2 regions of the Dechloromonas aromatica RCB genome follow, and region 1 is predicted to be linked to the other one. Evidence: predicted binding sites of a transcription regulator. Region 1 holds the regulator's gene; the other holds the start of a gene.
What was found. The regulator sigma-54, encoded in region 1, starts transcription at its own class of promoters, with help from an activator protein. The targets are predictions, from matches to a motif close to TGGCACGCTTNCTGCTNA.

Region 1 (3,224 bases):
CGTTCTCGAATTGCTCAAGCTGCCTGAGGCTGAATTAAATGACCGGCTGGAAGGGCTGCTCAACGAACTGCACGTTGGACATGTCCGCCACGTCAATGCCTCTGCATTATCCGGCGGTGAGCGTCGGCGGGTTGAAATTGCCCGCGCCCTGGCCACCAATCCGCGTTTTATCCTGCTCGATGAGCCTTTTGCCGGGGTTGACCCGATTGCCGTGCTCGAAATCCAGAAGATCATTCGCTTCTTGAAAGAGCGTGGCATTGGTGTCCTGATCACCGACCACAATGTCCGCGAAACCCTTGGTATCTGCGACCACGCCTACATTATCAACGCCGGAAATGTATTGGCCGCTGGACGGCCGGCCGAAATCGTGGAGAATGAAAGCGTACGGAAGGTTTATCTCGGCGAGCATTTCAGGCTCTAACCGACAGACCCCACCCGACACTATCCGATGAAGCCCGCTCTCCAGCTAAAACTATCCCAGCATCTGGCGCTGACTCCTCAGCTCCAGCAGTCGATCAAGCTACTTCAGTTGTCGACGGTGGAAATGCAACAGGAAATCGAGCGTTATCTGCTCGAAAATCCCATGCTGGAACGCGAAGACGAGCATGGCGGGGATAATTTCTCAGCCGCCCAGCAGTTCGACGCGCCCCAAAGCAACGAAGGTGAGCGCGAGCAAAAGGTTGAGCGGGAAGAACGGGATGCCCGCGAGGAACGCGAGCAGGATGTGCCATCGGCTCCGTCGGAGGTGGACGATGACCGCTGGGCCTCCGATGCCGGGACCTTTACCGGCGCCGGTCGCGATGAAGACGACGATAGCGATTCCCGCGACATCCATGCGGCCAACGTCAGCCTGCGTGACCATCTGGGCTGGCAACTGGGCATGACCCAGCTATCGGAGCGCGACCGCAGTCTGGTGCGTTTCCTGATCGAAGCACTCGATGATGATGGCTATCTCTCGGCGCCGCTGGTCGAGTTGTGGGAAACCCTGCCGCCGGAATACGAAATTGAAATCGAAGAGCTGGAAATTGCGCTGCGCCATATCCAGAATTTCGACCCGATCGGCATTGGTGCCCGCAGTCTTCAGGAATGCCTGCAGCTTCAGCTCAAGGTTTTGCCGGTATGTGCCGAACGTACACTGGCCCTGGCTATTGTCGACAAGCATCTCGAACTGCTCGCCGCCCGTGATTTCGCCAAGATTCGTCGTCTGACAGGTTGCGATGACGAGGCTTTGAAGGCGGCGCACAGCCTGATCACCAGCCTCAACCCACGGCCAGCTGCCGGGTATGCCCAGATTGAAGCGCGCTACATCACGCCGGATGTGATCGTGAAGAAGCTAAAGGGCAAGTGGACCGCCTACATCAATCCGGATGCCTACCCTCGGTTGCGCATCAACCGTCTGTATGCCGAAATTCTCGCCAAGCAGCGGCGGGGCAACGGCAATCTATCTACGCAGTTGCAGGAGGCGCGCTGGCTGATCAAGAATGTCCAGCAGCGCTTCGAAACCATACACCGTGTCACGCAGACCATTGTCGATCGCCAGCGCCAGTTCTTCGAACACGGCGAAGTGGCCATGCGGCCGCTGGTGCTGCGTGAAATCGCCGATATTCTCGGCCTGCACGAGTCGACTGTATCGCGGGTGACCAGCCAGAAATACATGGCGACACCGCGCGGTATCTTCGAACTGAAATACTTCTTTGGCAGCCATGTCTCCACCGATAGCGGTGGTGCTTGTTCTGCTACGGCCATCCGCGCCCTGATCAAGCAATTGATTGCGGCTGAGGATGGCAAGAAGCCCTTGTCGGATAGCCAATTATCCGAAATACTAGGCCAGCAGGGAATCGTAGTTGCCCGACGGACGGTTGCCAAATACCGCGAGTCGCTCAACATCCCCCCGGTCAATTTACGCAAGACCCTGTAGAGAGAGGAGAAAAAAGTGAATCTGCAGATTAGTGGTCACCACATCGAAGTTACCCCCGCCCTGCGCGAATACGTCGAAAACAAGCTGGATCCCGTGGTCCGTCATTTCGACAAGGTAACCGGCGTTAGCGTCGTTTTGTCCGTCGAAAAGCTGAAGCAGAAAGCGGAAGTGACTGTGCACGTGCCAGGCAAGGACATGCATGCCGAAGAGTCCGGCGACGACCTGTACGCTGCCATTGATGCGCTGTTCGACAAGCTGGACCGCCAAGTTCAGAAATACAAGCAAAAGGTTCAGGATCACCATCGCGGTGACAAGCCGGGACTGATTGACGCTGCTGAATAAGCGCCGACAGGCCGCAGCCATGGCTGCGGCCTTGCTTTATTACCCTTCCCTATGAACCCTCTTATCAATCTTCTGACCGCTGACCAGGTATTGCTCGATCTTGAAGCGAGCAGCAAAAAACGGGTTTTCGAACAGGCGGGAATTCTCTTCGAAACTCGACTCGGACTGGCGCGCTCAACAATCTTTGACAGCCTCTTCGCCCGCGAAAAACTGGGCTCTACCGGACTGGGTCAGGGGGTCGCGATTCCCCATGGCCGGATTAAAGGTCTCAAGCAGGCAGCCGGTGCATTTATGCGCCTGGCGACACCTGTTCCCTTCGATTCGCCGGATGGTCGTCCGGTCGATCTTCTTTTCGTCCTGCTCGTTCCCGAGCAGGCTACCGAGCAGCATCTGCAGATTCTTTCCGAACTTGCCCAGCGTTTTTCCGATCGGGCATTCCGCGAAAAGCTGCAACTTGCCCCTGATTCTGCGGCCGTCCTTGCACTGTTTCAGTCCTGAGAAACGTCTGTGCGTCACGTTAACCTTGTACAGCTCTATGAGGACAACCGCGACAAACTGCTATTGAACTGGCACATTGGCCACCAGGCTGATCGCCGGATTGAAATCAAGGGGTCGAACAACTACGGCGCAGATCTGGTCGGCCACATCAACATCATTCATCCGGAACGTCTGCAGGTCCTGGGCCTGGCCGAATACGAATGGGCGATGCGCATTGGTGAGCGGCGTTTTGCCCAGATGCTTTCTGATCTGCTCGGTGCGCAGCCTCCAGCACTGATTGTCGCCGATGGTCTGACGCCGCCGCCGCTGGTTGAAGAAACCTGCATGCAGTTTTCGACGCCGCTGATCTTTTCACCGAAGCCCTGCTCGGCGGTGATTGATCTGCTCCGCATCTATCTATCGGCCCGTTTGGCCGATACCGTCAGCCTCCATGGTGTATTCATGGATGTTCTGGGCATGGGGGTTT
Region 2 (3,224 bases), 1.7 Mb from region 1:
AACTGGTGGTCTGTTCCGGCTCGAGCCAGACCTGATCGCCGGTGACGCGCACCACCCGGGCGATGCCCTCGACCGACTGGGTCGAGAAGCTCAGGCTGGCTGGCGAAGGATTCAGGGCGTCGTGGCTCATGATCACAGGGCGTGCGCACCGGCCATCTGGATTTCCTTGCCGGCAGCCAGATCCATCAGGCGCTTGCCGACGACGAGCAGACCGGTGACGATGAAGCCACCCGGCGGCAGGATCATCATCAGGACGCCCATGTCCGCCGGCAGCAGGCGCATCTCGATCGCCTTGAAGCTTGGCCCGAGCAGCAGCGAGGCATCGGCAAACAAGGTGCCGGAGCCAATGATTTCGCGAACGGCGCCGATCGCCGTCAGGGCAATCGTGAAACCCAGGCCCATGAACAAGCCATCCAGGAAGGCAGGCGTCGGCGACTGCTTGGCGGCGAAGGCTTCAAGCCGGGCCAGCGGCAGGCAGTTTGAGACGATCAGCGGGATGAACAGGCCGAGCACCTTGTACAACTCATGCATCCAGGCGTTCATGCCCAGATCGACCACCGTCACCATGGCGGCAACGATCAGGATATACACCGGGATCCGCACTTCCGTCGTGATCCGGTTGCGGAACACGGCCACCAGGTAGCTCGAGGCGGCCATCACCACCGCCGTCGCCAGCCCCATGCCGAAGCCGTTGGTGGCGCTGGTGGTCATCGCCATGCAGGGACACATGCCAAGCAGCATGCTGAACACGCCGTTGTTGTCCCACAGACCGTCCTTGACGATCGTCTTGTAGTCGCTGTTGGCCATGTCAGTCTCCCTTCGTCAAAGTGGATTTGTTTTCGGCAAAAAACTCGAGCCCGCCGCGAATCGCCGCCATGACGCCGCGCGGCGTGATGGTGGCTCCGGCAAACTGGTCGAAATCGCCGCCGTCCTTTTTCACCTTCCAGCGCTCAAGCGGCGGATTGCCCAGCGACAGCCCGGTGAAACGCTCGATCCAGGGGCCCTTCTTGGCCTCGATCTTGTCGCCCAGGCCCGGCGTTTCCTTGTGCGCCAGAACGCGCACGCCGAGCAGCTTGCCGTCAGCGGCGATGCCCATCATCAGCTTGATTTCGCCGGCGTAGCCGGTACCGAATATCTCGTAAGCCACACCGGTCACCAGGCCGTTCTTTCTGGCCCGATAAACGGTCAGCGCCCGGCCTTCAGCATTCGCCAGGGTCAGCGTGTCGGTCACCGGATTGTTGTCATGCAGCTCATCCGGCAGCACCTGGCTCAGCGAGTTCTGCTTGTCCTCGATCGCCCGCGCCGCGATGTTATCCACGGTGATTTCGTCGGTAACTGCAAGCAGCAGCCCGAAACCAAGGCAGAACAGACACAGGATGAGGCCATGCTTGAACATTCTGGCTTGGCTTCCGATTGGCAAGGCTTGAGAAGTATTCATGGTGGGATCACTCATTGGTTTGCCCATGTCCAGCAGTTTCTGTGCCAATGAATTTGTCATAGACCTAACCCGTTTGAAATTTCAATCGCCGCGCTGCAACCCCTGTAACGGCGCCGTTTGAGCCAATGACCGCCCAAAGTCGAGGCAAAACGCACAACAACGGTGCGTTTTTCCCCAAAGACAATGTCGCAAATGCAACATCAATTTCGTCGCATTTCCCCCGAAACGAGGCCAGCGGAGGACTTGGCGCCAAATGCTGCACCGCGGCATGGATTCTGCTTTGGTCGTAGAAAACGAATTCATGAGGAGCCACCCAATGACGGCAGTCCAGCGCGCAAAACAAATAATCGAGCCATCGGCCGCCCAGGCACTTCCGCCGGAAGCCTACCGGCAGGCCGTTGACCAGGCCGACCTGGCCATCTCGATTACTGACGACAAGGCCAACATCCTTTTCGCCAACGATGCGTTCACGCGGGTGACCGGCTATACGAAGGAAGAGATCATCGGCAAGAACGAATCGGTGCTCTCCAACCACACGACGCCGCCAGAGGTGTACCAAGCCCTGTGGAAGTCGCTCGCCGAACAAAAGCCATGGGCTGGCAAACTGCTCAACCGGCGCAAGGATGGCGAGCTTTACCTGGCGGAACTGAGCATTTCCCCGGTCGTCGATGCGACGGGAACAACCACCCATTTCCTCGGCATGCACCGCAACATCACCGAGCTGCATCGCCTGGAACGCGTTGTCGCCAACCAGAAGCACCTGATCGAATCGGTCGTCGATGCTGCGCCAGTCGCTTTTGCCCTGCTCGACCCAACCGGCCGCGTCATCCTCGACAACCAGGAATACAAGAAGCTGGTCACCGACCTGCGGGTCAAGGAACCGGCCCATACCGTACTCGACAGCCTGCTGCCGGCCTGGCGCGAAGCACTGGCCGAAAACCCGCAGCAACTGGTAGTCAGCAACCGCGAAGCCCGGATCGACCGGGCCGCCGGCCGGGCGCGCTGGCTGTCGGTCACCTCGTCAGTGATCGGCATGCACAGCGATTGCGCCGACAGCTATTTCTGCGCCGCCGGTCAGCCTGGCTTGCTGCTGGTTATCGCCGATGTCAGCAACCTGCGCGAGGAACAGGAGCGCGCCCGCGCCTCGGCCCTGCAGGCCGTGCTGGCCGAGGAGGAACGCACGGCGGCCATCCGCGAAGGCCTGTCGGCCGCCATCTTCCGGCTGGAAGAGCCGATGAACGTGATGTCTTCGGCCATTTCGGTGCTCCAGCGCCGCGACCCGGCCAGCGCCGCCATGCTGCAGCAGGCGCTATCGGGCAGCCGCGAACACATGGAGGCACTGCGCCAGGTCATTCCGCAAAGCCCGCAGGAGATCGTCGTCAGCGTAAACATGAATGAAATCCTGCGTGACGTGCTCGAAGTCAGCACGCCCCGCCTGCTCGCCGCCGGCATCATCGTCGATTGGCAACCGGCCGCCACCCTGCCTGCCATCCTCGGCCGCCCATTGCAACTGCGCATGCTGTTCAAGGCGCTGGTCGACAACGCCATCGAGGCGATGAACATCAAGGGCTGGAAGCGCCGCGAACTGTCGCTGACCAGCGCCCTGAACGGTGACTGTATCGTCGTTTCCGTGCTCGACAGCGGCCCCGGCATCCCACAGGACTGGCGCTACAAGGCCTTCGAACCCTTCTTCACGGCCAAGGGCGGCAGCGGCAAACACATTGGTACCGGACTGTCGCGCGCCCAGCAGGTGGTGGCCGATCACGGCGGCATCATCGATCTCGAT

Region 2: a site for sigma-54 is predicted at 1,703-1,720, ahead of nifL (nitrogen fixation negative regulator NifL). Genes of this name have one in related genera too.

The regions. Positions count from the first base shown of each region.
Region 1 covers NC_007298.1:4,446,702-4,449,925, reverse strand. The annotation lists gene lptB (LPS export ABC transporter ATP-binding protein) at 1-421, shown strand, start outside; gene DARO_RS21130 (RNA polymerase factor sigma-54) at 449-1,918, shown strand; gene hpf (ribosome hibernation-promoting factor, HPF/YfiA family) at 1,934-2,260, shown strand; gene ptsN (PTS IIA-like nitrogen regulatory protein PtsN) at 2,312-2,758, shown strand; gene hprK (HPr(Ser) kinase/phosphatase) at 2,768-3,224, shown strand, end outside.
Region 2 covers NC_007298.1:1,605,176-1,608,399, reverse strand. The annotation lists gene DARO_RS07710 (SoxR reducing system RseC family protein) at 1-130, opposite strand, end outside; gene DARO_RS07705 (electron transport complex subunit E) at 133-807, opposite strand; gene rsxG (electron transport complex subunit RsxG) at 809-1,438, opposite strand; gene nifL (nitrogen fixation negative regulator NifL) at 1,755-3,224, shown strand, end outside.